2 regions of the Allobosea eneae genome follow, and region 2 is predicted to be linked to the other one. Evidence: predicted binding sites of a transcription regulator. Region 2 holds the regulator's gene; the other holds the start of a gene.
The links. Region 2 encodes PhoB, which activates phosphate uptake and scavenging genes when phosphate is short. Its sites were predicted from a motif close to TGTCATNNANCTGTCAT; they were not measured.
Positions count from the first base shown of each region.

Region 1: ACFPOB_RS11130 (UDP-2,3-diacylglucosamine diphosphatase) is a predicted target of PhoB. The motif match lies at 9,747-9,763, and genes of this name have one in related genera.

Region 1 is NZ_JBHSLW010000011.1:215,070-229,251, forward strand. Features, by position in the region: gene ACFPOB_RS11080 (2-isopropylmalate synthase) at 1-420, shown strand, start outside; gene ACFPOB_RS11085 (xanthine dehydrogenase family protein molybdopterin-binding subunit) at 741-3,050, shown strand; gene ACFPOB_RS11090 (c-type cytochrome) at 3,183-3,614, shown strand; gene ACFPOB_RS11095 (c-type cytochrome) at 3,762-4,694, shown strand; gene ACFPOB_RS11100 (aldo/keto reductase family oxidoreductase) at 4,707-5,588, opposite strand; gene ACFPOB_RS11105 (LysR family transcriptional regulator) at 5,684-6,592, shown strand; gene ACFPOB_RS11110 (helix-turn-helix domain-containing protein) at 6,599-7,219, opposite strand; gene ACFPOB_RS11115 (DMT family transporter) at 7,322-8,251, opposite strand; gene ACFPOB_RS11120 (GNAT family N-acetyltransferase) at 8,385-8,837, opposite strand; gene ACFPOB_RS11125 (SDR family oxidoreductase) at 8,905-9,684, opposite strand; gene ACFPOB_RS11130 (UDP-2,3-diacylglucosamine diphosphatase) at 9,812-10,759, shown strand; gene ACFPOB_RS11135 (glycosyltransferase family 4 protein) at 10,759-11,859, shown strand; gene ACFPOB_RS11140 (cation:proton antiporter domain-containing protein) at 11,881-13,668, opposite strand; gene ACFPOB_RS11145 (AAA family ATPase) at 13,850-14,182, shown strand, end outside.
Region 2 is NZ_JBHSLW010000042.1:14,777-28,958, forward strand. Features, by position in the region: gene argF (ornithine carbamoyltransferase) at 1-553, opposite strand, end outside; gene ACFPOB_RS23695 (aspartate aminotransferase family protein) at 556-1,767, opposite strand; gene ACFPOB_RS23700 (GcrA family cell cycle regulator) at 2,486-3,037, shown strand; gene ACFPOB_RS23705 (YnfA family protein) at 3,117-3,437, shown strand; gene phoB (phosphate regulon transcriptional regulator PhoB) at 3,447-4,145, opposite strand; gene phoU (phosphate signaling complex protein PhoU) at 4,178-4,903, opposite strand; gene pstB (phosphate ABC transporter ATP-binding protein PstB) at 4,945-5,745, opposite strand; gene pstA (phosphate ABC transporter permease PstA) at 5,779-6,669, opposite strand; gene pstC (phosphate ABC transporter permease subunit PstC) at 6,685-7,653, opposite strand; gene pstS (phosphate ABC transporter substrate-binding protein PstS) at 7,758-8,783, opposite strand; gene ACFPOB_RS23740 (ATP-binding protein) at 8,892-9,944, opposite strand; gene ACFPOB_RS23745 (helix-turn-helix transcriptional regulator) at 10,031-11,137, opposite strand; gene ACFPOB_RS23750 (lysylphosphatidylglycerol synthase domain-containing protein) at 11,240-12,187, opposite strand; gene ACFPOB_RS23755 (ABC-F family ATP-binding cassette domain-containing protein) at 12,406-13,929, opposite strand.

The DNA of each region.
Region 1 (14,182 bases), on a different contig from region 2:
GAGGACATCGAGGCGCTGGTCGACGAGAACCTCGCCACCGCCCATGACCGCGTGAAGTTGGTCTCGCTGACGGTGATCGCCGGCACGCGCGGCCCGCAGCGCGCCATGCTGAAGCTGGACATCGACGGCCGCGTCGTGGCTGAGGAGGCCGAGGGCAACGGGCCGATCGACGCAGTGTTCAACGCGGTCAAGGCACTGGTCCCGCACGAGGCGGTGCTGGAGCTCTACGACGTCCACGCCGTCACCGAAGGCACGGACGCGCAGGCGGAAGTCACCGTGCGCCTCGGCCAGAACGGTGCGGCGGTGACCGGCCGCGGCGCCGATCCCGATACGTTGGTCGCCTCCTGCAAGGCCTATCTCGCCGCGCTCAACAAGCTGGTCGCGCGCGGCAGCCGCATGCACGCCCAGGCGGCGGAGTAAGGGCGCCGGGACCCTGTCCAATCCAACACCGCCGTCATTCTGGACAAGCGCCGATGGCGCGCAGTCCCGTAATCCATCGCAGAGCGTCGAGCCGACGATGGTTTCCGGCGCTCCGCTTCGCCGTGGCCGGAAAGATGGTGTGGGTGAAATCGGCCGACGCGTATCGACAAGAGCCCGGCGCACCCTAGATACTCTTCGCAGCGTCCGCTGGCCGGAAGCCTGCACGCAGTGCATCCCGGCCCCTCCATGGGAACCGGGGTGACGGCGCGGCGATCCTGCGCCAGTCTTTCTCATTCGAGTGATCCGAAGGAAGTTTGCCGATGCGTCCGATGAAATTCGGGATGGGCCAGCCGGTGCGGCGGGTCGAGGATCAGCGCCTCACCACCGGCACCGGCCGCTATACCGACGACACCGCCGTCGAGGGGGCGTTGCACGCCTATGTGCTGCGCTCGCCGCATGCGCATGCGACGTTCAAGATCGTCGACAAGCAGGCAGCGCTTAAGCGCAAGGGCGTCAAGCTGATCCTGACCGGCGAGGATGTCGCCCATCTCGGCGACATCCCCTGCAAGGGGCTGATCAAGGACATCGACGGCAAAGACGTGAAGCCGAACCCGGTGCCGGTGCTGCCGGTCGATACGGTGCGCCATGTCGGCGAAGCCATCGCCTTCATCGTCGCCGAGACGCTCGACCAGGCGCGCGACGCGGCCGAAGCGATCGAGATCGAGTTCGAGACGCTGCCCTCGATCACCGGCATCGCTGAGGCGCTGGAGAATGGGGCGCCGCAGGTCTGGCCGGACCGGGCCGGCAATGTCGCCTTCGAGGCGGAGCAGGGCAACCGCAAGAAAACGGAAGACGCCTTCGCCAAGGCTGACCGGACAGTCTCGGTCACCATCGTCAACAATCGCCTCGCCTCCAACTACATGGAGACGCGGGCCTGCATCGCCGAATACGACAAGGCGACCCAGCGCTGGACGCTGACGCTCGGCAGCCAGGGCAGCCACGGCACGCGCGAGATCCTCGCCGACTACATCCTCAAGGTCCCGCAGTCGCGCATCCGGGTGATCACCCCCGATGTCGGCGGCGGCTTCGGCACCAAGATCTTCATGTACCGCGAATACCCGCTGACCATGGTCGCGGCCGAGAAGCTGAAGCGGCCGGTGCGCTGGGTCGCCGACCGGACCGAGCACTTCCTCGCCGACACCCATGGCCGCGCCAATCTCAGCACCGCGACGATGGCGCTCGACAAGCGCGGCAAGTTCATTGGCCTCAAGGTCGATCTCGCCGCCGACATGGGCGCCTATCTCTCGCAGTATGGGCCCTTCATCCCCTGGGTCGGCACGACGATGACGCCGGGTTGCTACAATATCCCGGCGGTTCATGTGCGCTTCCGCGGCGTCTTCACCAACACCACCCCGGTCGACGCCTATCGCGGCGCCGGGCGGCCTGAAGCCGCCTATCTGATCGAGCGGCTGGTCGATGCGATCGCGCGCGAGACCGGCAAGACGCCGGATGCGGTGCGGGCGCTCAACTTCGTCAAGCCGAGCGAGATGCCACACAAGACGCAGACCGGCCCGGTCTACGATTCCGGCGAGTTCGAAGGCCATATGCGCCGCGCCATGGAGGTGGCGGACTGGAAGGGCTTCAAGAGCCGGCTGAAGGCATCGCAGAAGGCCGGCAAGATCCGCGGCATCGGGCTCGCCTGCTATATCGAGGCCTGCGGCGGCGGCGGACCGGAGAGCTCGACCGTGATCCTGGAGAAGGACGGCACCGTGACCGTGCTGATCGGCACCCAGTCGAACGGGCAGGGGCATGAGACCGCCTATTCTCAGCTCGTAGCCCAGCATCTCGACATCCCGCTCGACCGCATCAAGGTCGTCCAGGGCGATACCGACAAGGTCGCGACCGGCTCGGGCACCGGCGGCTCGCGCTCGATCCCGGTCGGCGGCGCAGCGCTGAATGCAGCGACCGGCATCCTCGCCGACAATCTCAAGAGCCTCGCCTCGGAGGCGCTCGAGGCCGCCCCGGGCGATCTCGAGATCGTCGACGGAGCCGTGCGCATCGTCGGCACCGACAAGCAGCTCGACCTCAAGGCGATCGCCAATCTGCCCGGCGCCAAGGCCGAGCAGCTCAGCGTCCACCAGAGCTGGACGCCGCCAGAGGCGACCTATCCGAACGGCACCCATGTGGTGGAACTGGAGGTCGACCCGGCGACCGGCGGCACCGAGATCCAGAACTATGTCGTGGTCGACGATTTCGGCGTGACGCTGAACCCGATCATGTTGCAGGGCCAGGTCCATGGCGGTGCGGCGCAAGGCATCGGCCAGGCGCTGATGGAAGAGATCCGCTTCGATTCGTCCGGCCAGATGCTGACCGCGACCTTCATGGACTACGCCCTGCCGCGCGCTATCGACATCCCGAACTTTCATTTCGAGACGCGCAACGTGCCTTGCGTGACGAACGCGATCGGGGTGAAGGGTGCGGGCGAGGCGGGGGCGATCGGCGCCTGCCCGGCGGTGATGAACGCCATGGTCGATGCCTTGAACCGCGCTGCAGGCGTCACAGCGATCGATATGCCGGCGACCCCGGCCAAGGTGTTCGCGACGCTGAGGGCGGCGGGGTATCCGTCCTGATGCAAGGAGGCGCTTGCCCTTTTGCAAGGAATTTCACGACAATGCGACTTGGCGCTGTCGCGTGCCTGCGTTGATCTGGAAGAGTTCAAAACAGCGCCGGCTGCGGCGCTGCCTTCCGGAGGATTCCCACGCATGCTTCGCTCTGCTTTCGTCGCCCTCGGTCTCGCCGTCGGCGTCTCGGCCGTTCTGGCCCAAGCCAATCCGATCGCCGAGCGGCGCGATGCCATGAAGGCCGTCGGTGCCGCGACGCGCGACGGCGCAGCGATGGCCAAGGGCGAGGCGCCGTTCGACGCCGCCAAGGCGCAGGCGGTGTTCAAGACCTATGGCGACGCTGCCAAGAAGATGCCGGGCCTCTATCCGGACAGCGCCAAGACCGGCGGTGAGACGACGGCGGCGCCGAAGATCTGGGAGGACCAGGCCGGCTTCAAGGCCGCCTTCGCCAAGTTCGAGGCCGATGCCGCCAAGGGCGCGGCCGCGACCGACCTCGCCGGTTTCCGCACCGCCTTCGGCGACGCCACCAAGAATTGCGGCACCTGCCACGAGGTCTATCGCATCAAGAAGTGACCGGCGGCTTCAAGCGGCCGGATTTGACCTGATCGAAGGAGCGGGCTTCCTTGAGGGAAGGCCCGCTCCATTCATGTCTGCGACGCTCGGCTCGAACCCTGTCGCGATACGAGCGTTGTTTGCTGGGGACAACCGAATGAGGAACCGATGCGCCGCCTGCTGATCACGCTTCTGGTCTTCGTCGCGCTCGGCACCGCCGGCTTCTTCGTCCTCACCGATCCGCGCGTGGTCTCGCCGGGGCCGGAGGTCGGCACGCTGCCGGCGCCGGACATCGAGAACGGCAAGCTGCTGTTCGCCGCCGGCGGCTGCGCCTCCTGCCATGCAACGCCCGGCCAGGATGACAAGACGCGGCTGGGCGGTGGGCTGGTGCTGGAGTCGCCGTTCGGCAAATTCCATGTGCCGAACATCTCGCCGCATACGCGCGACGGCATCGGCAATTGGGGCACGGCCGACTTCATTCAGGCGATGACCGCCGGCGTATCGCCTTCGGGCCAGCACTATTACCCGGCCTTTCCCTACACCTCCTACCGCCTGATGCCGGCCAAGGCGGTGGCCGATCTCCTCGCCTATATCCGCACGCTGCCGTCGGTGGAGGGCAGGACGCCCGGCCATGAGCTCGGCTTTCCCTTCAATATCCGCCGCCTCGTCGGCGGCTGGAAGCTGCTGTTCTTCGACGGGACACCGTTCAAGGCCGATCCCAGCAAGAGCGAGGAATGGAATCGCGGCGCCTATCTCGTTAACGGGCCGGGCCACTGCGCAGAATGCCATTCCAGCCGCAACCAGTTCGGCGCTATCGTCCAGGCGACGCGCTTTGCCGGCGGGCCGGACCCGGAAGGCAAGGGCTGGGTGCCGAACATCACCCAGGCCGAGGACGGGCTCGGCAAGTGGTCGAAGTCCGAGATCGCCGAACTGCTGAAGAGCGGCTTCACACCGAGCTTCGACAATGTTGGCGGCACGATGGCCGCGGTTGTGCGTAACATGGCGCAGTTGTCGGATGCCGACCGGCTGGCGATGGCTGAGTACCTGAAGTCGCTGCCGGCGGTGCAGGGGCCGGCAAGGCCGCCGAAACCCGCGGGCTAGCCGACCCCATCGTCAGGCCGTCGCTGCGCCTGCCGCGATCCGGTCCAGCACGCTCAATGCATCAGCCGAAAGCGGTAGTTCCGCCGCCGCCAGATTTTCGCGCAGATGGCCCGTCGACGACGTGCCGGGGATCAGCAATATGTTGGGCGCGCGCTGCAGGAGCCAAGCCAGCGCTACTTGCATCGGGGTCGCATCGAGTGCCTTGGCGACATCGGACAGTGCGGTCGATTGCAGCGGCGTGAAGCCGCCGAGGGGAAAGAACGGCACATAGGCTATCCCGGCAGCGGCGAGTTCATCGATCAGGGCGTCGTCATGCCGATGCGCAAGATTGTATTGATTCTGCACGCAGACGATCTCGGCGATGCCGCGCCCCTGTGCCAGCTGTGTCGGAGTGATGTTGCTGAGCCCGATATGGCGGACGAGGCCCTGGCGCTGCAAGTCGGCGAGCGCGGTGAGCGGTGCCTCGATCGAGCCTTCTGCAGGCCCGTGCACATCGAACATGACGCGCAGATTGACAACGTCGAGCGCATCCAGACCGAGATTGCGCAGGTTGTCATGGACTGCGCTGGTCAGCTCCTCGGCGGAGAAAGCCGGATTCCAGGAGCCGCCGGCACCGCGCTTTGCTCCGATCTTTGTGACGATGACGAGATCGTCCGGATAGGGATGGAGTGCCTCGCGGATAATCTGGTTAGTGACGTGCGGGCCGTAGAAGTCGCTGGTGTCGATGTGGTCGACGCCACTGGCGACGGCTTCGCGCAGGACGGAAAGCGCTGCCTGCCGATCTTTAGGCGGGCCGAACACGCCCGACCCCGCCAGCTGCATGGCGCCATAGCCCATGCGCTTCACCCAACGTGCGCCGAGCTTGAATGTTCCGGCTTTGCCGATGTCCGTCATTGACCTGTCTCCTTTGGCTTGACCGAGCATGTACGCGGTCGGCATATGATGGATAAGACAGCTCAATCGGCACAGGCTGTTCGGGAAAGCGAACAATGGCGGCTGATCTTGGCGACCTCACGGCCTTCGTCGCGGTTGCGCGCGCCGGCGGCTTCCGCGATGCGGCGCGGGCCAGCAATGGCAGCGCCTCAAGTTTCAGCGAGGCCGTGCGCCGGCTCGAAGCGCGGCTCGGCGTGCGCCTGCTCAACCGTACCACGCGCAGCGTCGCGCCGACCGAAGCGGGAGCCCGCCTGCTCGACAGGCTGGGACCGGCGCTCGGAGAGGTCGAGGCGGCGCTCGACGTCGTCAACGGCTTCCGCGATCGGCCGGCCGGGACGCTGAGGCTGAACGTGCCGGTCAGCGCGGCGCGGCTCGTGCTGCCCAGGATCGTGCCGGCCTTTCTCGCCGCCTATCCCGACATCACTCTGGAGGTGATCGCCGAGGACAGCTTCGTCGACATGCTCGCTTCGGGCTGCGATGCCGGTATCAGATATGGTGAGCGTCTGGAGCAGGACATGATCGCGCTGCCGATCGGCCCGGCTGAACAGCGCTTTGCGACGGCGGCGTCGCCCGCCTATCTCGATCGCTGCGGGCGGCCTGAACATCCGCGCGACCTGCTGGGCCATGCCTGCCTGCGCGGCCGCTTCTCGAGCGGCGCGATGACATCCTGGGAATTCGAGCGCGACGGCGAGATCGTCCGCGTGGAGCCGAGCGGCCCGCTCATCGTTCGTGCCGGCGCTGCGATCGACCTTGCCGTCGAGGCAGCGATTGCGGGCAGCGGCGTCATCCAGCTCTTCGAGGACTGGCTGCGGCCTCATCTCGACAATGGCGCGCTGGAGCCCGTTCTCGAATCCTGGTGGGAGCGCTTCCCCGGGCCGTTCCTGTACTATCCGGGCCGGCGTCATCTGCCGGCGCCGCTTCGCGCCTTCGTCGACTTCGTCAAGGCGCAGGGGCGGTGGCCGTGACTACGCCTAGTCCATCACTGCTGCCTTGAGGATACAGACCATCAGGGCCGTGCCCGGCTGGCCGCTGACGCAGCGGACGATGTGCTGACGGTCGCAGCGATAGCGCAGGGTCTCGCCGGCCTTGGCGCGCTGGGTGATGCCGCCGACCTCGACCTCGAACTCGCCGGCGCTGACCGAGAGCGATTCGATCGAGCCGCGCTGATGGCCTTCCGAATCGAGCTCGCCACCCGGCTCGGCGCTGACCTCGTACCATTGCAGCCATTCGACGGTCTTGATCCAGCCGATGATGGCGAGGCGCAGCTTGCCGTCTTCCGAGACCAGGATCGGCGTGTCCGGCCGGGCGATCTTCTCGATGAAGGCCTCTTCCTCATTGGTCGAGAGCACGCGCTCGATCGAGACGTCGAGCGCCTGAGACAGCCGCCAGATCGTTGCCAGCGTCGGATTGGTCTCGTTGCGCTCGATCTGGCTGATGATCGACTTGGCGACGCCGGACTGCTCGGCCAGTTCCGAAAGCGACAGATTATAGGCCTTGCGCAGCCGCTGGATGGTCTTGCCGAGCTGGCCCGAGATCACCTGCGCGCCGGATTCCAGCTCGCGCCCGCCACGTTCCCTGGTTTCGATGCCCATTGCGCTCTGCCTGCCGTCGCCCCTCATCCGTTTGGGATAGAGAACGATTGTTTGTCCTAGCGGACAATGCCCCGGATCGCTCCAAGCGGCAAGTCGAGGGCGTCAGACGGAGCGGGACGGACCGGCCTCGCGCGTCTCCTTCTTGAGCAGGCCGAGTTGCTGCTCGCGCAGGATGACGTAGATGCCGGAGGCGATCACAATCAGCGAGCCCAGGAGCACGGCCAGCACCGGCCATTCGCCGAAGACGAACCAGCCGAGCGCGGTCGCCCAGATCATCGTCGAATATTCGAACGGTGCGATCAGCGAGGCGTCGCCATAGCGGTAGGCCTGGACCAGCAGCATCTGGCCGAGGCCGCCGAGCACGCCGATGGCGACGAGCAGGATGAAATCCTTCAGGTCGGGCACTGTCCAGCCGAGCGCCAGCGTCAGCAGGCCGAGCAGCGAGGTCAGCGTCATGAAGTAGAAGACGATGGCGCCGGTCTTCTCGGTATGGGTCAGGAGCCGGACCTCGATCGAGGCGAAAGCGGAGCAGAAGGCGCCGGCGAGCGCGAGCAGGGCGCCGATCGCAGGGCCGCCGGAGAGGCCATGGCCGAACGCCTGCACGCCCATATGCGGGGAGAGCATCAGGAGAACGCCGAGGAAGCCGACGGCGACGGCGGTCCAGCGATAGATGCGCACCCGCTCCTTCAGGATCAGCGCCGCCAGCACCACGACGATCAATGGCGCGGCATAGCCGATCGCGACCGCGTCCGAGAGCGGCAGCAGATGCAGCGCGGCGAAGCCGAGGAACATGCCGGTCGAGCCGATGACGCCACGCTTGAGATGGCCGCGCAGATTGCTGGTCTTGAGCGCCTCGGGGAACTCATGGCGCCAGGCCAGCCAGATGATCAGCGGGATCAGTGCGAAGAAGGAGCGGAAGAAGACGAGCTCGCCGGTCGGATAGCGCGAGGCCAGCGTCTTGATGCCGGCCGACATCAGCGTGAACGACAGGGCCGAGAGCAGCTTGAGGCTGATGCCGAGGAGCGGTGACAAGGGAACAGGTCGGGCGCGAGGACTGGAGGTCTTGTGCAAGACCTCCAGTCCTTAGACCACGGGCTTGTGGCCGTTCCAAGCGCCGATCTTGCAAACCGGACCGGCGCGCCGCGGGACGCGATGGCGATGCGGGCTAGGCGAGGCGGTATTCGAGGATCTCGTCGCCTCGATCGTCGAAGCTGTCGGTCGAGGTCCAACCCAGATGCCGGTAGAAGCCATAGGAACGCGCGGCCGGGTCGGATGAGCAGCTCAGGAACAGCCTGCTGAAGCCGAAGTCCTTGAAATCGGCGACGACAAGGTTCAGCAGCGTCCTGCCGACGCCTTGGCCCTCATGGCTCGGCAGCAGCGCCAGCACGGCGATCTCGCCGGTCTCGCGTTCGCCGAAGCAATAGCCGACGATCCTGCCGTCTTCGGTCGCGACATGGCCCGGCAGGCTGCCATCGGCGATGCCGGCGCGCCAGCTTTCGAGCGTGATGCCGAGCGCCGCGAGCCGTTCGACCGAGAAGGCGTTCTCTCGCGTCATGCCACGCAGGACGATGCAGGCGGGCGTGTCGTCGGGGGCGGCGCGGCGATAGGCAATGGTCATGGTGGGCCTAGGCTGGAGGGCGTCGGCCGGGCTGCGTCTGGCGCCGCCCGGCCGGCTTGCGGCTGCGTCAGAAATTCGCCCGGAACGAGCCGCCGTCGATCAGGAAGTTCTGGCCGGTGATGTAGCCGGCATGGGCGCTGGCGATGAAGGCGCAGAGCTTGCCGAACTCGTCGGGCGTGCCGAGGCGGCCGGCCGGGACGGCAGCGAGTCGCCGCTTCGTCGCTTCCTCGATGCTGATGCCCTGCATCTCGGCGACCTTGTTGGTCGCGGTCTTGATCCGGTCGGTGTCGAACACGCCGGGTAGGATGTTGTTGATGGTGACGTTGGCATGGGCGATCTCGCGGGCCACGCCGGCCAGGAAGGCGGTCAGGCCGGCGCGGGCGGCGGAGGAAACGTCGAGCCCGGTCAGCGGGGTCAGCACGCTCGCCGAGGTGATATTGACGATGCGGCCGAAGCGCCGCTCGATCATGCCGTCGACGACGCGCTGCACCAGCTCCAGCGGTGTCGCCATGTTCTGCGCCACGCCTTCGAGCAGTCCCTCGCGCGTCACTTCGCGGAACGGCTTGGGCGGCGGGCCGCCATTGTTGTTGACGAGGATGTCGGGATTCGGCGCGGCGGCGAGGAGCGCGTCCTGGCCAGCCTTCGTCCCGACGTCGGCGACGACGGCGATGACGGTCGCGCCTGTGCTGGCGCGAATCGCAGCGGCGGTGTCCTCCAGCGTCTTGCCGTCGCGGCCATTGACGATGACCTTGCAGCCCGCTTCGGCCAGCGCCTGCGCGCAGCCGCGGCCCAGCCCCTTGCTCGAGGCGCAAACGATGGCCGTGCGGCCGGAAATTCCAAGATCCATCAGTCTTCTCCCGAACAGGCATTGGCTTTCGTGAGCGCAGGCAAAGCATGCTTTCGCCGCCGCGTCATCAAAGCGTAGTGCAAATCAGACACACGCCGCAGGCATCGCAACAGTTGGACTGGCGAGCATGAGCGACGATAGCGACGCCAAGCAGGTTCGCAGCATCTTCATATCCGACCTGCACCTCGGCACGCGTGGTGCGCAGGCGGATCTGGTGCTGGAGTTCCTGCGCGCCTACGACGCCCCGACGATCTATCTGGTCGGCGACATCATCGACGGCTGGCGGCTGAAGAGCGGCTGGTATTTCCCGCAGTCGCACAACGACGTGGTCCAGAAGCTGCTGCGCAAGGTGCGCAAGGGCTCGAAGCTGATCTACGTGACCGGCAATCACGACGATTTTCTGCGCGACTATACCGGCCTGCAGTTCGGCGGCATCACGCTGGTCGACGATATCGTCCACGAGACCGCCGACGGCAAGCGCATGCTTGTCATCCATGGCGACCTGTTCGACCTCGTCGTGCGCAACGCCAAATGGCTCGCCCTGCTCGGCGACTGGGCCTACACGATCGCTCTCTTCCTCAATCACGGCATCAACCGGGTGCGGCGGGTCCTACGGCTGCCGCACTGGTCGCTCTCGGCCTGGGCGAAGCACAAGGTCAAGAACGCCGTGAACTATATCGGCGAGTTCGAGCAGTGCCTCGCCGACGAGGCGCGCCGGCACAAGGCGGACGGCGTGATCTGCGGCCACATCCACCATGCCGCCCAGCGCGACATCGACGGGCTGACCTATATCAACACCGGCGACTGGGTCGAAAGCTGCACCGCTGTGGTCGAGCACGACGATGGCCGCTTCGAGATCGTGCGCTGGCCGCAGCACCGGTTGAAGGGCGAGAGGCCGGTTCTGCCGGCCCCTGCTGCCACACGCCCAGCACCGGTTCCGAGCCTCGTCGAGGCGGCCCGGGGCATGCTCCCCAAAAGCGGGAACCAGTTTTGGGGTAAGATCATGCCCCGGCGTTTTGAGTTGGCGCGAATCCTTGGCGCTCAGCCGGAGCCGGCTGAGCGGAAAGCGCGCTGATGCGCGTCCTGATCGCGACGGACGCCTGGCGGCCGCAGATCAACGGCGTCGTGCGCTCGCTGGAGCGGATGGTCGAGGCGGCGCCGGAATTCGGCGTCACCCCGCATATGCTGACGCCGGAAGGCTTCTGGCAGGTCGGCCTGCCGTCCTATCCCGATATCCGCATCGCGCTGGCGACCCGCCGCCATATCGCCAAACGCATCGCCGAGTTCGGCCCCGACCATATCCATATCGCGACCGAGGGGCCGATCGGCTGGCTGACGCGCGCCGTCTGTCTCGCCCAGAAGCGCACCTTCACCACCAGCTACCACACCCGCTTCCCGCAATATGTCGCGGCGCGCTGGCCGATCCCCGAGAGCTGGAGCTACCGTTTCCTGCGCCGCTTTCACGGGCCCGCCGCCGGCGTGATGGTCTCGACCGCCACTGTCGAGGCCGAGCTGCGTGCGCATGGCTTCGAACACATCCTGCGCTGGGGGCGGGGTGTCGACCTCTCCTTGTTCCACCCGCGCCCTGAGAGCGTGCTCGACCTGCCGCGGCCGATCTTCCTCAGCGTCGGCCGGGTCGCGGTCGAGAAGAACCTCGAGGCCTTCCTGTCGCTGCGCCTGCCCGGCAGCAAGGTCGTGGTCGGCGACGGCCCAGCCCGTGCCGACCTCATGCGCGCCTTTCCGGAGGCGCATTTCCTCGGGGCGCGCGAGGGCGAGGATCTCGCGGCGATCTATGCCTCCTCCGATGTCTTCGTCTTTCCGAGTCTGACCGACACCTTCGGCATCGTGCTGCTGGAGGCGGCGGCGAGCGGGCTGCCGGTCGCCGCCTTCCCGGTGCAGGGGCCGAGCGACGTCTTCGCCGGCAGCGAGGCGGCGGTGCTGCACGAGGATCTGCGCCAGGCGGCGCTCTCGGCCCTGCGCCTACCACGCGAGGCCGGATTGGAGCTTGCGCAGCGCCATAGCTGGCACAGCAGCGCCGAGCAGTTCTACGGCCATATGCGCCGGGCGATGCAGGCGGCTGCCGCGGGCAAGGCGATGCGGGCCGATCTGGCGCCAGCCTCGACGACTGCGCTGTCCGTGCGGCTGGAGCCGGCGGAGCGGAAGGAATTCGCGTAAGTCTGGATCAGGCGCCCGGCGTCACAGCCGCCGCGACCGTGCATGCCTCGGCAGCGCCGGCTGCGGCGCGCTCGCCGGCTTGAGCTCGCTGCGGAAATCGTCTCGGCGCTGATGCACCGAGGCAATGACCAGGCCCATCGGCACGCCGAGGCCGACCAGCGCCGCTTCCGACAATTGCAGGCTGGCTTCGATCGTTTCCGGTACGGCGTCGTTCACCCCAAGCTCGTAGAGATGCCGCGCATGCTTGGCGTCGCGGGCGCGGGCGACGATGACGAGGTCCTGCCGCACGCCGCGCGCTGCCGCGACAATCTCGTCGACGGCGCGGGGATTGTCGATGGTCACGATCAGCGCGGTCGCCTCCTCGAGGCCGCAGAGTCGCAGGAAATCCGGCTGGGTGGCGTTGCCGTAGAAGGCGGGGCGGCCGGCGCGGCGTTGCGTCGCGACCACGGCCGGGTCTGCGTCGAGGCTGATATAGGGCACCTTGTGCTGCGAGAGCATCTCGCCGACCAGCCGGCCGACGCGGCCGAGGCCGACGACGATGGCGCGGGGGGCATGATCGTCCGGCGGCAGGATATTCGCTTCGTCCGGAATTTTCACGGCCGGCGCCAGGCGTGCCGAGAGCTTTCGCGCCATGCGGGCAGCGAGCGGCAGGAAGATCATGGTCAGCGAGACGCCGGCGAGCACGAGCGCGGCGGCGTTCTGGTCGACCAGCTTGGCCGCGACGGACGCGGTCAGCAGCACGAAGGCGAACTCGCCGCCGGGCCCGACCATGATCGCGGTTTCGAGCGCGGTCGGCACCGACAGTTTGAAGTAGCGGGCGAACAGGAAGGTGATCGCGACCTTGGCGAGGAAGAGCCCGGCGGCGATGCTCAGGATCGCAACAGGCTGGGCCGCCAAGGCTGCAGGGTTCACGCTCATGCCGACCGTGAGGAAGAAGACGCCGATCAGCAGCGACTTGAACGGCTCGATCGTCACCTCGATGGCGCGGCGATACTCGGTCTCCGCCAGCAGCAGCCCGGCGATGAAGGCCCCGAGCCCCATGGAGAGGCCAGCTCCTGCGGCGATCAGCCCTGTGCCGAGCGCAACCAGCAGGGTTGCCGCCATGAAGCTCTCGGAGGAATCGGTCGAGGCGACCAGGCGAAAGAGCGGGCGCATGGCGAGGCGGCCGATGACGACGATCGCAGCGATGGCTGCGATCGCCTGCAGCAGCGCCTGAGTCAGGCCGGCGAGCAGTGAGCCGCCGTTCTGCGCGCCGAGCACGCTGACCAGGAAGAGCAGCGGGATCACCGCGAGATCCTGGCAGAGAAGGATGGCGAAGCTGGCGCGCCCGGCCGAAGAGGTGATGCGGCGATGGGCCGAGAGCAATTCGACCACCATCGCGGTCGAGGACAGGGCGAGCGCCGTTCCGATCAGCAGCGCCGCGGCAGCCGGTTGTCCGAAGCCGTAGGCGATGGCGCCGATCGCCGCGGCCGAGAATGCGACCTGGCCGAGGCCGAGCCCGAAGACCAGTCGGCGCATGGTCTTGAGGCGCTCATAGGACAGCTCCAGCCCGATGACGAAGAGCAGGAAGGCGACGCCGAGCTCGGCCGGGCCGGCGAGCGCCTCGGCGCTCGAGACGGTGATGGTGCTGAGGATCGGGATCTTGGCGCCGAGCCCGCCGAGCCCATAAGGGCCGAGCACCGCACCGCAGGCCATGAAGGCGACGACCGAATTGACCCGGAAACGCTTGGCGAAGGGCACGATCACGCCGGCCGTGGCGAGCACGACCACGGCGTCGCGATAGGCGGAAGGATCGATCGTCCCGGCCACGTCACCCTCGAAGAATCAAGCGAAGCTGCTGATCTCTCAGCTTTGCGTCCCAGGGCCTTGCAACACAAACCAAATCACGCATCGGGCTGACGAAAACTTGCCCCGCCGCCGGCTGACCTCTAATCACGATGCCATTCGCGGCGGCAGCATGGCCGCGATCTTGCCACGCGAAGGGTTCCGCATGCGCTTTACCGGTACCGCCTCCTATGTCGCCACCGAGGACCTGACCGTCGCGGTCAATGCCGCGATCCGGCTGGAGCGCCCCCTGCTCGTCAAGGGCGAGCCTGGCACCGGCAAGACCGTGCTGGCCGAGGAGATCGCCGCCGCGCTCGGCGCGCCGCTGCTGACCTGGCACGTCAAGTCGACCACCAAGGCGCAGCAGGGGCTCTATGAATACGACGCGGTCAGCCGCCTGCGCGACAGCCAGCTTGGCGACGCCCGCGTCTCCGACATCGCCAACTACATCAAGCGCGGCAAGCTCTGGGAGGCCTTCGTCTCGCCGGTGCGGCCCGTG
Region 2 (14,182 bases):
CGATGGCGAGCTCGAAATCGAGGCGGCCGGCGGCGTGGACCCAGGAGGTCAGAACGTTGTTGGTGTCCCCGGTCCAGGCGATGCGCTTGCCCTTGATCGAGCCCTTGCGCTCCTCGAAGGTCATGACGTCGGCCATGACCTGGCAGGGATGCTGGCGCTTGGTCAGGCCGTTGATCACCGGCACGGTGGCGTATTTCGCCATCTCGACCACGGAATCGTGGTCGAGCATGCGGATCATGATCGCGTCGACATAGCGCGAGAGCACCCGGGCGGTGTCGGCGATGGTCTCGCGCTCGCCGAGCTCAATCTCCTGGCCGGTCACCATCATCGGCGAGCCGCCGAGTTCGCGGATGCCGACGTCGAAGGAGACGCGGGTCCGCAGCGAAGGCTGCTCGAAGATCATGGCGATGACCTTGCCCTCGAGCAGGCGATCACCGGCGGCCGCGGGCGTGCGCCGGCGGGCCTTGATCTCCTCGCCCGCCTTGAGGATGGCGCGGAGTTCCCCGGCGGAGAAATCCGAGAGATCGAGAAAGTGACGCGTCGCAGACATCATGCTCACTCCGCCGCCGGCCGGGCGAGTTCCGCCTCGACCGCGCCAGCCGCCTTGTCCAGCCGCGCCACCGCCTCGGCCACTTCGCTCTCGCCGATGATCAGCGGCGGCAGCAGGCGCACGACATTGTCGCCGGCCGCGACCACCAGCAGGCCGGCGGCGCGGGCCTGCGCGACGAAATCGGTGTTCGGGGTCTTGAGCTTGAGGCCGAGCATCAGCCCCTCGCCGCGGATCTCCTCGATCACCTGGGGATGCTGATCCTTGAGCTGGGCCAGCGACTGGCGCAGGCGCAAGGCCGTCTTCTGGACATGGTCGAGGAAGCCATCAGCCAGGATGACGTCGAGCACGGCGTTGCCGACCGCCATGGCGAGCGGGTTGCCGCCGAAGGTGGTGCCGTGCGTGCCGAGCGTCATGCCGGAGGCCGCCTCCTCGGTGGCGAGGCAGGCGCCCATCGGGAAGCCGCCGCCGATGCCCTTGGCGATCGACATGATGTCGGGGACGACGCCACCCAGCTCATAGGCGAAGAACTTGCCGGTGCGGCCGACGCCGGTCTGGATCTCGTCGAAGATCAGCATCAGGCCATGCTCGTCGCAGAGCTCGCGCAGGCGCTTCAGGAAGCGCATCGGCACCGAGCGCAGGCCGCCCTCGCCCTGGATCGGCTCGATCATCAGCGCCGCGGTCTCCGGCGTGATCGCAGCCTTCAGCGCCGCCTCGTCGTCGAAGGGCACCTGGTCGAAGCCATCGACCTTGGGGCCGAAGCCGTCGATGTATTTCTGCTGGCCGCCGGCAGCGATGGTCGCAAGCGTGCGGCCATGGAAGGCGCCCTCGAAGGTGACGATCCGGTAGCGCTCGGGATGGCCTTTCGCGGCGTGGTATTTGCGCGCCATCTTGATCGCGCACTCGTTCGCCTCGGCGCCCGAGTTGGTGAAAAAGACGCGTTCGGCAAACGTCGCCTCGCAGAGCCGTCGGGCGAGCTTCTCGCCCTCGGGCATCGTGTAGAGGTTGGAGGTGTGCCAGATCCGCTGCGCCTGCTGGGTCAGGGCCTCGACCAGATGCGGATGGGCATGGCCGAGCGAATTGACGGCGATGCCGGCACCGAAATCGAGATAGCGGGTGCCGTCGGCGGTGATCGCCCAGGCGCCCTCGCCGCGCTCGAGCGCGATCGGGGCGCGGGCATAGGTCGGCAGGAGAACGGAAGAAGCGGAAGCGATGCTCATGGAGCGAAATCCTTGCGGCGAAACAGGAGGGTAGCGCGGAATCTCGGGCCGGGAACGGCAGGTTGGGACGCAAGGCGGCATGATGCCGGCACGATGCGACCCGCCGGCGACATTATCGTCGCTGGCCGTTCCCGTCGTCTCGTCGCGCGTCAAGCCGCATCGAAGGAAAATCCCGATCGCTCAAAAACATAAGCGCCGCCCTTTGGGGCGGCTGCGTCACGCGACTATGCAAAACCGGCCAGGCCCTGTCAATTGCAGCAGCCCTGGCGGGAGGGCGATTGGCCCTGCCCTCAGCCCTCATCCTGAGGAGCCGCGTCAGCGGCGTCTCGAAGGATGCTGCCGGAGGCTCCGGCACCAGCTGGAGCATCCTGCAAGACGCGGACTGACGTCCGCTCCTCAGGAGGAGGGCTGAAGCTTCTTCTGCAAGAGCCATGACCTCGCGACAGCGTTGCCGATTGGACTCACTGCCACACCATCTGCGGCGATTGGCTGGGGAAAAGCCGAATTAGGATTCGGCGACTCTTGTGGCCGAGTCAGGCCATCTTGTATGGTCGTCTTCGTCAGATACGACATCTCGTGCGGCGTCTCCAGTATCGTCAGTCCCGGGCGTAACGGCTTCCGTTTAACCACGGACGCTGCCGGTATCGGATTCCGCCATGATCTCTCCCTATGCCTCGCCGGCCCGCCGGTGGGACATGACGAAGACAGGTGCAACCCCATGACCGAAGCCGGAGCCTGGACCGACGAACGCGTCGAACTGCTCAAGAAGCTCTGGAACGACGGCCTGAGCGCGAGCCAGATCGCCGCCGAGCTCGGCAATGTCACGCGCAACGCGGTCATCGGGAAAGTCCATCGTCTCGGCCTGTCAGGCCGGGCCAAGAGCCCGGGCTCGGCCGCGCCGCGTCCGCGCAAGCCGGCAGCCCGCCCGCCGAGCCACCCGGCCGGACATCAGAACGGCGGCGCCGGGCTGACCCGCGGCAACACCGCGCTCGCCCCGCAATTCGCGGCCGAGATCGAGGCCGAGGCGCAGGTCGAGCGCGAGCCGGCCCCGTCCGAGGACGTGGTGGTGCCGTTCTCCGAGCGGGTCACCATCATGGATCTGCGCGAATATATGTGCCGCTGGCCGATGGGTGACCCGACCTCGCCGGAATTCCGCTTCTGCGGCGGCCGCAGCGCGACCGGCCTGCCCTATTGCGCCTATCATGCTCGCATCGCCTACCAGCCTGCGGCAGACCGTCGGCGCGACCGCAGCAAGGCCATCCGCGCCTGAGTGCTCGCGACGCGATTGCATAACCATGAAAGCCGGCCGCAAGGCCGGTTGCTCATGGGCAGGACCAGAGGGCCCGCGCATGGCGACATTCGCGATCTATCTCGGCGCCGCGCTGGCCGAAATCGCCGGCTGCTTCGCCTTCTGGGCCTGGCTGAAACTCGGCAAGCCGGTCTGGTGGCTGCTGCCAGGCTTGGTCTTACTCGCCGCCTTCGCCTGGCAGCTGGCTTTGATCGACAGCCCCGCGGCCGGACGCGCTTTTGCCGCCTATGGCGGCATCTACATCCTCGCCTCGCTGGCCTGGATGGCACTGGTCGAGAAAATACCGCCGGATCGCTATGATCTCGCCGGCTCGGCGCTCTGCCTTGCCGGCGCAGCGGTCATTATCGCTACGCCGCGCTGACCAAAACGGTCAGCCGCGCGCAAACGTCTCGTCAAAGGCATAGCCGGCGCCGCGCACGGTGCGCAGCGGATCCTTGGAATTGGCCGGGGTGATCGCCTTGCGCAGGCGGCCGACATGGACGTCGACGGTGCGCTCGTCGATATAGACGTCGCGGCCCCAGACGGCATCGAGCAGCTGCGCCCGCGAATAGACGCGGCCCGGCGCCTGCATCAGGAATTCGAGCAGTCGGAACTCGGTCGGCCCAAGATGCAGTTCGGCCCCGGCGCGGCGGACCCGGCGGGTGGTGCGGTCGAGTTCGAGATCGCCGGCGGCGAGCAGTCCGGCGACATGGCCCGGCTTGGCGCGGCGCAGCAGCGCCTGGATGCGTGCAATCAGCTCGGGCAGCGAGAACGGCTTGACGACATAGTCGTCGGCGCCGGTGGCGAGGCCGCGCACGCGCTCGGTCTCCTCGCCGCGGGCGGTCAGCATGATGATCGGCACGCGCTCGGTGTCGCGACGCGTGCGCAGGCGTCGGCAGAGCTCGATGCCGGAGAGGCCGGGCAGCATCCAGTCGAGCAGGACGAGATCCGGCGTGTGATCGCGCAGGTGCAATTCGGCGTCGTCGCCGCGCGCCACGCTGTCGACCTCGAAGCCCTCGGCCTCGAGGTTGTAGCGCAGCAGCAGGGTCAGCGGCTCCTCGTCCTCGACGATCAGGATGCGTGCAGGCATAGGGTCTCGCTTTCGCTCAACCGCCTACCAGTTCAGCCATTGGCCGCCGGCAGGTCGACGAGGATGTTGGTGGTGTCGAGCTTCGGCCGAGTCTCGTCCATGGACTGGCCGGTGACGAGGTAATGGATGGTCTCGGCGATGTTCGTCGTGTGGTCGCCGATGCGCTCGACGTTCTTGGCGCAAAACAGCAGATGCGTGCAGAAGGTGATGTTGCGCGGATCCTCCATCATATAGGTCAGGAGCTCGCGGAACAGCGAGGTGTAGAGCGCGTCGATCTCGTCGTCGCGGCGCCAGACCTCCATCGCCTTCTGCTCGTTGCTGGCGGCATAGGCGTCGAGCACGTCCTTGAGCTGGGCCTGGACCAGGCGGCTCATATGCTCGAGGCCGACCACGGCGCGATGCGGCGGCGAGAACTGGCCGGAGATCGCGACGGCGCGCTTGGCGATGTTCTTGGCGAGATCGCCGACGCGCTCGATGTCGGCGGCGATGCGGATCGCCGAGATCAGCTCGCGCAGATCATTGGCGAGCGGCTGGCGCCGGGCGATGGTCAGCACCGCCTTCTCCTCGACCTCGCGCTGGAGATTGTCGAGGCGCTGGTCGGCCGTGATGATCTTCTGAGCAAGCGCGGTGTCGCGGCGCACCAGCGCGACCGTGGAATCGCCGAGCATGCGCTCGGACATGCCGCCCATCTCGGCGAGGCTGCGGCGCAGGCCTTCGAGATCGGCATCGTAGGAGCGGACGATATGTTGATCCGACATCGGGGCGTATCCTTCGGGGCTGGCCGACGACTGCGTGGACCTCAGCCGAAGCGGCCGGTGACGTAGTCCTGCGTCTGCTTCTTGTGCGGGTTCATGAAGATGGTGTTGGTGGCGTCGAACTCGATGACTTCGCCCAGATACATGAAGGCGGTGTACTGCGAGATGCGTGCCGCCTGCTGCATGTTGTGGGTGACGATGACGATGGTGAAATCGGTCTTGAGCTGCTCGAGCAGGTCCTCGATCTTGCCGGTCGAGATCGGGTCGAGCGCCGAGGTCGGCTCGTCGAACAGGATGACCTCGGGCTTCTGGGCGATGGTGCGGGCGATGCACAGGCGCTGCTGCTGGCCGCCGGAGAGGCCCATGCCGGAGCTCTTCAGCTTGTCCTTGACCTCGTCCCAGAGCGCGGCGCGGCGCAGCGCGCCCTCGACGCGGTCGTCGAGCTCCGACTTCGGCGGCTTCTCGTAGAGGCGGATGCCGAAGGCGACGTTGTCGTAGATCGACATCGGGAAGGGCGTCGGCTTCTGGAAGACCATGCCGATGCGCGAGCGCAATTCGTTCACGTCGACATTGTTGGAGATGATGTTGCGGCCGTCGAGCAGAATCTCGCCGGTGGCCTTCTGCTCGGGATAGAGCGAGTAGATCCGGTTGAAGATGCGCAGCAGGGTCGACTTGCCGCAGCCCGACGGGCCGATCAGCGCCGTGACGTGGCGGTCACGGAAGTCGAGGTTGATGTTCTTCAGCGCCTTGTGCTCGCCGTAGTAGAAATCGAGATTCTTGACGGCGATGCGGACGGGAGCGTCGGCGTCCAGCGTCTGCGGGCTCAGTTCCAGGGTCGAGAGCATCTTCATGGTCCTTCCGATCGGACGCTACTTGGATCACTTGCCGCCGCGCACGATGCGCCGGGCGATGATGGAAAGCACGAGGATTGAGACGGTGATGATCAGCGAGCCGGCCCAGGCGAGCTGCTGCCAATTCTCGTAAGGGGCGGAGGCGAACTGGTAGATCGTCACGGGCAGGTTGGAGACGCCGCCGAACAGGCTGGGCGAGAACCAGAAATTGTTGTTCAGGGCGGTGAAGATCAGCGGCGCGGTCTCGCCGGCGATGCGCGCGAGCGCCAGCAGGATGCCGGTGACCATGCCCGATTTCGCCGCCCGCCAGGTGATCGAGGTGATCACCACCGAGGGCGGGGCGCCGAGCGCCGAGCCGGCCTCGCGCAGCGGGCCGGGCACGAGCCGCAGCATGTCCTCGGTGGTGCGCACAATCACCGGGATCGCGATGATGCCGAGCGCGACGCCGCCGGCCCAGCCGGAATAGCCGCCGAGCGGCTGAACCATGATCACGTAGACGAACAGGCCGATCAGGATCGAGGGCGCCGAGAGCAGGATGTCGTTGATGAAGCGGATCAGGTCGGCCAGCTTCGAGCCCTTGCCGTATTCGGCGAGATAGGTGCCGGCCAGCACGCCGATCGGCGTCGCCACCGCGATGCCGAGGAACGTCAGCACCAGCGAGCCGACGATGGCGTTGGCGAGACCGCCGCCTTCCGAGCCGGGACCAGGCGTGATCTGGGTGAAGGTCGCGACCGAAAGGCCGCCGATGCCTTTCACGATCAGCATGCCGAGGATCCAGAACAGCACGGAGATCGCCAGCAGGGTGAAGGTGGTCGCGATGATCTTCATCGCCCGGTCAGCGGTTCGGCGCGACTGTCGCACGCGCCCCCAGGTCGCGGGCGGCAGGGCACGAACGGTCGAGGGGGTGGCGAGAGTCATGGTCTTTCCATCCGCTCAGTAGGATTTTACCCGCGCAACCAGGATGCGCGCAATCACGAGGACGACGAAGGTGACGAAGAACAGGATGCAGCCGAGCGCGATCAGCGCGTTGAGCTGCAGGCCAAGCGCTTCGTTGAACTCGTTGGCGATGCGCGAGGCGATGGTCGAGCCGGGATCCATGATCGAGCCGGACAGCCGGTTGGCGTTGCCGACGACGAAGGTCACCGCCATGGTCTCGCCGAGCGCACGGCCGAGGCCGAGCATGATAGCGCCGATGATCGAGACGCCGGCCTGCGGCACCAGCACATGGCGCACGACCTCCCAGGTCGTCGCCCCGATGCCATAGGCGCTCTCGCGCAGCACCGAGGGGATCTGGTCGAGCATGTCGCGGGTGATCGAGGCGATGAACGGGATGATCATGAACGCCAGGATGAAGCCGGCGGTGAGGATGCCGAGGCCGGACGGCGAACGCGAATAGAGGATCGTACCGAGGATCGGCATGCCCTCGACGACGTTCGAGAGCGGCACTTGCACATAGGCGGCAAAGAGCGGCACGAAGACGAAGAGTCCCCACATGCCGTAGATGATCGACGGCACGGCGGCGAGCAGCTCGATCGCGGTCGAAACCGGCTGCTTGAACCAGGGCGGCGCGAGCTGAGTCAGGAAGACGGCGATGCCGAGCGAGAGCGGCACACCAATGACGAGCGCGATCAAGGCGGTCGAGAGGGTGCCGGCGATGGCCGGCCAGGCGCCGTACTGATCGTTCTGGGTATCCCAGACGCTCGAGGTCAGGAAGCCCAGCCCCATCTCGCGGAAGGCCGGCCAGCCGCCGATCACCATCGAGACCATGATCCCGGCGAGCAGCAGCAGCACGAACAGGGCCGACAGGAAGCTCGCGTTGCGGAAGACGATGTCGAACGTGCCCTTCGGAGTCTTGCGGGCAACATGCGCGCCGGGCGCCATCTGGTCAGTCACGGCAGCCATCCGTGGAACTCCGAATCACGTGAAGACGGAAAGAGTCGGTCTCGTCGCGCAAGGCGGCGGGGGCCGGTGACGGCCCCCGCCGGTCGTTCTAGGGGCGGGCGCGATCAGAAGATCGGCTTGCCGGCCGGGTCGGTGACGCCCTTCCAGGCGTTGCGGACCTGATCCTTGACGTTGGCCGGGAGCGGCACATAGTCGAGGTCGAGGGCGAGCTGGTCGCCGTTCTTGTAGGCCCAGTCGACGAACTTCAGCGCGGCCTGCACCTCTTCCGGCTTCTCCGGCTTGGCGTGGACGAGCAGGAAGGTGGCAGCGGTGATCGGCCAGGCCTGAGCGCCCTTCTGGTTGTTCAGCGAGATGCCGAAGCCGGGGGCCTCATTCCAGTTGGCGTTGGCGGCGGCGGCCTGGAAGGACTTGTCGTCCGGCGCGGGGTAGTTGCCGTCGGCATTCTGGATCAGCGCGAAGTTGAGCTTGTTCTGCTTGGCGTAGGCGTACTCGACATAGCCGATCGAGTTGGCGACCTGCTTCACCGAGGCGGAAACGCCCTCATTGCCCTTGCCGCCGATGCCAACGGCCCACTGGACCGAGGTGTTAGCGCCGACCTTGGACTTCCACTCGGGCGAAACCTTGGAGAGGTAATCGGTGAAGACGAAGGTCGTGCCCGAGCCGTCCGAACGGTAGACCGGGTTAATGTTGGCGTCCGGCAGGGTGACGCCGGCGTTGATCGCCGTGATCTTCGGGTCGTTCCACTTCTTGATGGTGCCCATGTAGATCTCGGCGACGATCGGGCCGGTCAGCTTGAGCTTGCCCGCATCGACACCGGCGATGTTGATCGCCGGGACGACGCCGCCCATCACGGTCGGGAACTGGATCAGGCCGTCCTTAGTCAGATCCTCGCCCTTGAGCGGAGCGTCGGTGGCGCCGAAGGCGACGGTCTTCGCCTTGATCTGGCGGATGCCGCCGCCCGAGCCGATCGACTGATAGTTCAGGCCGATTCCGGTCTCCTTCTTATAGGCCTCGGCCCATTTGGAGTAGATCGGGAAGGGGAAGGTCGCGCCGGCGCCGGTGATGTCGGCAGCCTGGGCAACACCCGAAAGTCCGGCGGCAGCGGCCGCGAGAATGAGAAGTTTGCGCATGAGATGTCCTCTCTGGGTCGCAAGAGCAGCGGCCTTGCTAGAACACCGGCTATATGACAGCCACATGACACACAGTCATGAAAGCGCGCCTGCTGCCGTCACAAATCGTTAACGGGTCGACTCCGGCAGGCGCGGCAGGATCGCCCGGAAGGTCGCGCCCTGGCCGACGACGCTCTCGATGGTCAGCCTGCCGCGATGGCGAAGGACGATGTGCTTGACGATGGCGAGGCCGAGGCCGGTGCCGCCGGCCTCGCGGCTGGCGGCGGTGTCGACCCGGTAGAAGCGCTCAGTCAGGCGCGGCAGATGCTCCGGGGCGATGCCCGGCCCGTCATCGCGCACGCTGATGCTCGCCTCCTCGCCGGAGATCGCGACGGTGATGCCGACCTCGCCGCCGCGCTGGCCGTATTTGATCGCGTTCTCGACCAGGTTCTCCATCAGCCGCAGCAATTCGTCGCGATCGCCGGCGACGGTGACTGGGTGCTGTGGCACGTCGAGATTCAGCGTCACCTCGCGCTCGCGCGCCATCAGAACAAGGGAGTCGAGAATTTCGCGGGCGATGCTGGAGAGATCGACCGGCGTCTCTGGCGCGAGATGGGCGCGCAGTTCGATGCGCGAGAGCGAGAGCAGGTCGTCGACCAGCCGGGCCATGCGCAGGCCCTGCTCGCGCATGATCGCCAGGAAGCGGTCGCGGGCGGCGGCATCGTTGCGCGCCGGCCCCTGCAGGGTCTCGACGAAGCCGAGCACGGAGGCGAGCGGCGTACGCAATTCGTGGCTGGCATTGGCGACGAAGTCGACGCGCATCCGCTCGGTCATGCGCTGCTCGCTGAGATCCTCGAAGGTCAGAAGCACGGCCCGGCGCCAGCCGCTGCCGGCGAGCGCAGCGATGTGGATGCGGAAGGTGCGCTCGACCGGCACGCGCTCGATCAGCTCGACGGCGCGCCGGCCGCCATGGCGCGAGACCTGCTCGATCGCATCGATCAGATCGGGGTCGCGCATCACCAGGGCGAGCGGCTTGCCCTTGGCGAGCGCGGTGACAAGCGCCGGCGCGGTCGGGCTCAGCGCCTGGATCACGCCCTGGGGGTCGAGCAATACGGCGGGAACGCCGATAGCCTCGATCAGCGCCGCCGTGACCGGCGCCTTTGGGTCGACCAGAGCGTGCATGCGGCTCCTGCCTTTGCGTGGCCTGCGGCGAGGCGTCTTATGCCGGAGCGGTGGTGCAGCGCAATTCCCCTGCGCGGGGCCAACTGCTATTTGCGTACAATGGCCCCCGACAGGCCGAAGCGCGGCGGGCCGGGAACCGGGATCCCGCCAAGGAGCTGGACCAGCTCAGCCTGCCGGCGCACGCCGGTCTTGGCGAAGACGGTCTTGAGCTGCCCGCGCACGGTTTCGGGCCGGATGCCCTGGCTGCTGGCGATGCCGGCGACCGTGCCGCCCGCGAGCAAGAGCCGCGTGACCTTCGCTTCGGCCGGGCTGAGATCGAAGAGGGCTTCGAGGATCGCTGCGGGCGGCGCCGCGCCGCGGCCGACCTCGGTGAGGTAGAACAATTGCGCCGCGCCGGAGAACACATCCAGCCCGGCTCGCCTGAGCGGAACCAGATGCGCCACGAAGGCAGGCCGCTCGCTCGTCCCCCGGATCGGAAAGGATAGGCCAGCGCCCCCCGCCACATCGAGGTGCCGCTGCAAGTGTTCGTTCGCCACGGAATCGGCGAGACGGATGCGATCGAAGGCGCCGATCTCGACTGCCGTGCAGCTCAGGAGCAACGCGTTGGCCGCCAGCACGCTGTGGCGGCCCGTGATGATCGCCGCCGGCAGTCCGATCAGCTCCAGAGCCGCGACGCTGGCACGCGCGCGCTCCAGGCCGAGACGCGCCGCGATGATCGACGCCCGCGCAAGGTGCGGCCGGAGGGGATCGAGCGTCTCGGCCGTCTCGCGCGGGACCGGGCCGTCGGCATAGAGGCGCTCGATCGAGAAGACGATGCTGTCGCCGCTCGTCAAGCGGATCGAGGTGCCGACGCACCAGCCCCAGCCGCGCGGCCTGAGGAAATCGCGATAGAACGGATCCTGCTCGATCTCCTCTGGCGTGATTGCGTCGAGATCGGTCAGAAAACGCGGCTCGTAGAGCGGAACCAGGCGTTTGCCTCGCAGATTATCCGCGACGAAGGGCGAGGCTACCCATTCGGCTGTGACAGCATGAATTGATTCGGACGAGGTCCATTGGAACCGGTTCGGCGAAGCCGCGAACAGGATCGTGCCGACCCCGCCTGCCCGGGTCGCCAGCTGGTCCAGCACATCGGCCCATTTCTCCGGCACGATGGCGGCTTCATAGATCTCGTCGATCAGATTGGTCGCGTCCACTGGCTCCATCCCATGAGCCGGCGGTGTCCTCGATCATGCCCGGCGGACAGGAGTTTGCGTCGGCTGGAAGCGGCGTCAAGGATGTGCGCCCAAGATGCGGCGTCAGATCTCGTGCCGCCGGATGCGCCGGATCATCTCGTTCAGCGCCAGCAGGACCAGCGCGAGGATGAAGGGCAGGATGTAGTAGATGATGCGGAAGAGTAGCAGCGCGCCGAGCACCTGCTCGAAAGGCAGACGGCTGAGCGCGATCAGCATGGTCGCCTCGAAGACGCCGAGCCCGCCCGGCGCATGGCTGGCGATGCCGATCAGGCAGGCAAAGATATAGGCGGCCAGGAAGCTCTCATAGGGCAGGTTGTGCCCGCCCGGCAGCAGCACATAGAGCACGGCGGCGGCGGCGCAGACCTCGGCGGCGCCAAGCAGCATCTGCGTCAGCGTGACGCCGAGGCCGGGCAGCGGCAGATTCCAGCCGCTGACCCGCAAGGTGCGTTCACCGGTCGCGACCCAGAAGAGATAGCCGAGCGTACCAAGCGCCACGGCCGCGCCGACGGCCTGCACGACCAGCGGCGAGGTGCGCGCCAATTGCGCCACCGACTCCGTCGCATAGAACAGGCTGGCGCAGAGGATCATGCCGAGGCCGAGCCAGAAGGTCAGGCCGGCGATGACGGTGAGGCTCGCCACCTCCGAGGCGCGCACGCCCTTGGCCGAATAGATCCAGTAGCGCACCGTGCCGCCGGTGACGATCGGGAAGCCGAGCGTGAAAGCGACGGAATAGCTGGTGAAGGAGGCGAGCGCCGTCGTCCGATAGGGAATCGACAGGCCAAGTCGCCGCAGCGCCACCGCGTCGTAGCCGGTGAGCAGCAGATAGCTCAGCGCGGTGAAGCCGAGCGCGAGCAGGAGCTGGCGCTGGCTGGCATTGGCGAAGGCGCGGGCGAGCTCGCCGGGCTCGATCTCGCGGACGATGTAGTAGAGCACCACCAGCGAGGCGATGAAGATCACCGACGAGGCGAGCGGGCCGAGCCACCACCAGCGGCTGCGCTTGCGCAGCGGCATTCCTGGCTCGTGCGGGCCGAACGACATCAGCACTCTTATCGGGTTGCGCTCGCACGGAAGACAACGAGCAAGGCGGGTTGCTGGCGGCTGGCCTGACGGCCGGACCCGAGAGATAGCGCCTTCGCCGCGATGCACAAGACGGGGCAGCGCGGCGAATGCGCGCCATGAGGCCGGCGCAGGACGCGCCGGCCGCTTTGTGCCGATCGTGACAGCGGTGATCAGCCTTCCGCTTCCATCGCCTCCTGGAAGAAGGCCTCGGGATCATCAACCTCGAACAGCCGCCGCTTGTCGATCCGCCAGAAGCGATTGCCGACTGCCCGCACGAAGCTGCGATCATGCGAGACCAGGAGGCAGCTGGTCTCGCCGGCGGTGAGCTCCGCCTCCAGCGCCTCCTGGCCCTCTATGTCGAGATGGTTGGTCGGTTCGTCCAGCAGGTAGAAATTTGGCCTGGCGAGGCGCAGCGCCAGCATGGCCAGCCTTGCCCGCTGCCCGCCGGAGAGCGCGCCGATCGGCCCGGTCTGGCGATCGATGACGATGCCGGCGCCGGCGAGCAGACCGCGGGCGGGCTGGTCGCCGACATCGAAGCGTCGGCAGATCAGGCCATGTGGGGTGTCGTCATCGGGCAATTCGGAGAGGCTCTGGCTGGCATGGCCGAGCACCAGCGAAGGCGTCGCCCGGATAGCAGGCCGGTCATCGCCACGAATTGCGGCGTGGAGCGCATTGATGAGGCGCGACTTGCCGGCGCCGTTCAAGCCGAGCAGCACGATCCGGTCGCCGGGGCTGATCCAGCGCTTGCCTGTCCTGAACAGCAAACGCCCGTCCGGGGTCTCGACCGCGGCGTCGTCGAGCTCGACCAGCGCCCGCACATGCGTCGCGCTGCTGGCGAGCCTGATCGCCCCGGCCGTGCGTTCGCGATGGGCCGGGCGCGCTGAAGCTTCGAGCTCGTCGGCCCGGCGCTTGAGCTGCCTGGTCTTGCTGAGCAGGAGATCGCTGCCGGAGTTGATGCCGATATTGTTGAGCTTGGCCGCCTGGCGCCGCATCTGCTGGACGGCCTTGAGATCGCGCTCATGGCGGGCGGCCATGGCGGCATCGCTTTCGTCGAGCGCGGCGCGCGCCGGCGAATAGGGCAGCGCGAACACTTGCGAGCGTTCCTGGCGAAGGAACAGCGTCCGATTGGTGGCCGCGTCGAGGAAGGCGCGGTCATGGCTCGACAGGATCACCGCTACATCACGCGGCAGGGCGGCGAGCCAGCTTTCCAGCAGGCCGATGCGCGCGAGATCGAGATGGTTCGTGGGTTCGTCGAGCAGCAGCAGATCTGGCTCGGCAATGCTGGCGCGGGCGAGCAGGACGAGCCTTTGCCAGCCGCCGCTCAATTGCCCGAGCGGGCGGCGGCGTAGCTCCTCCAGTATCGCAAGAGAATCCAGCGCAACCTCGACGCGCCAATGCTCGCTCTCGCGCTGGTCGGCCGGCAATTGGTCGAGCAGCAGCTGGTCGACGGGCTGGTCGAGCAGCTGCGCCGGCGCGTCCTGCTCGACATGGCCGATGCGCAGGCCGCGTGAGCGCGTGATCTCGCCGACAGATGGATCGAGCGAGCCGACAAGGCAGCGCAGCAGGGTCGACTTGCCGCGGCCATTGGCGGCGACGAGGCCGAGGCGGTCACCCGCCATCAGGGAGAAGGACAGCTCGGAAAAGAGCGGGGCGCCCAGCGTGACGCCGAGATTGCGCAGGGTGATCAGGGTCATGGTCGTCTCGGAACTGCCCGAGCCGCGCGCCATCATTCGGCCGGGGCGCCTTGCCCCGAGCACTACGAATGCGGAACGCCTTGGCTCGATGAGGGGATGGACGCAGCTGGCCGAGCACCGGGCTCGAAGACGCTACGCCCTCACGAAGGGCAGACCTGGACGAAAAGCTGAGGTATCGCCTGTGCGGTCAGCCCTGCAAGCCGGCTTGCAGGGCCTGGACGGGGCCGCGCTGACGATGGTGACGAAAGAACGT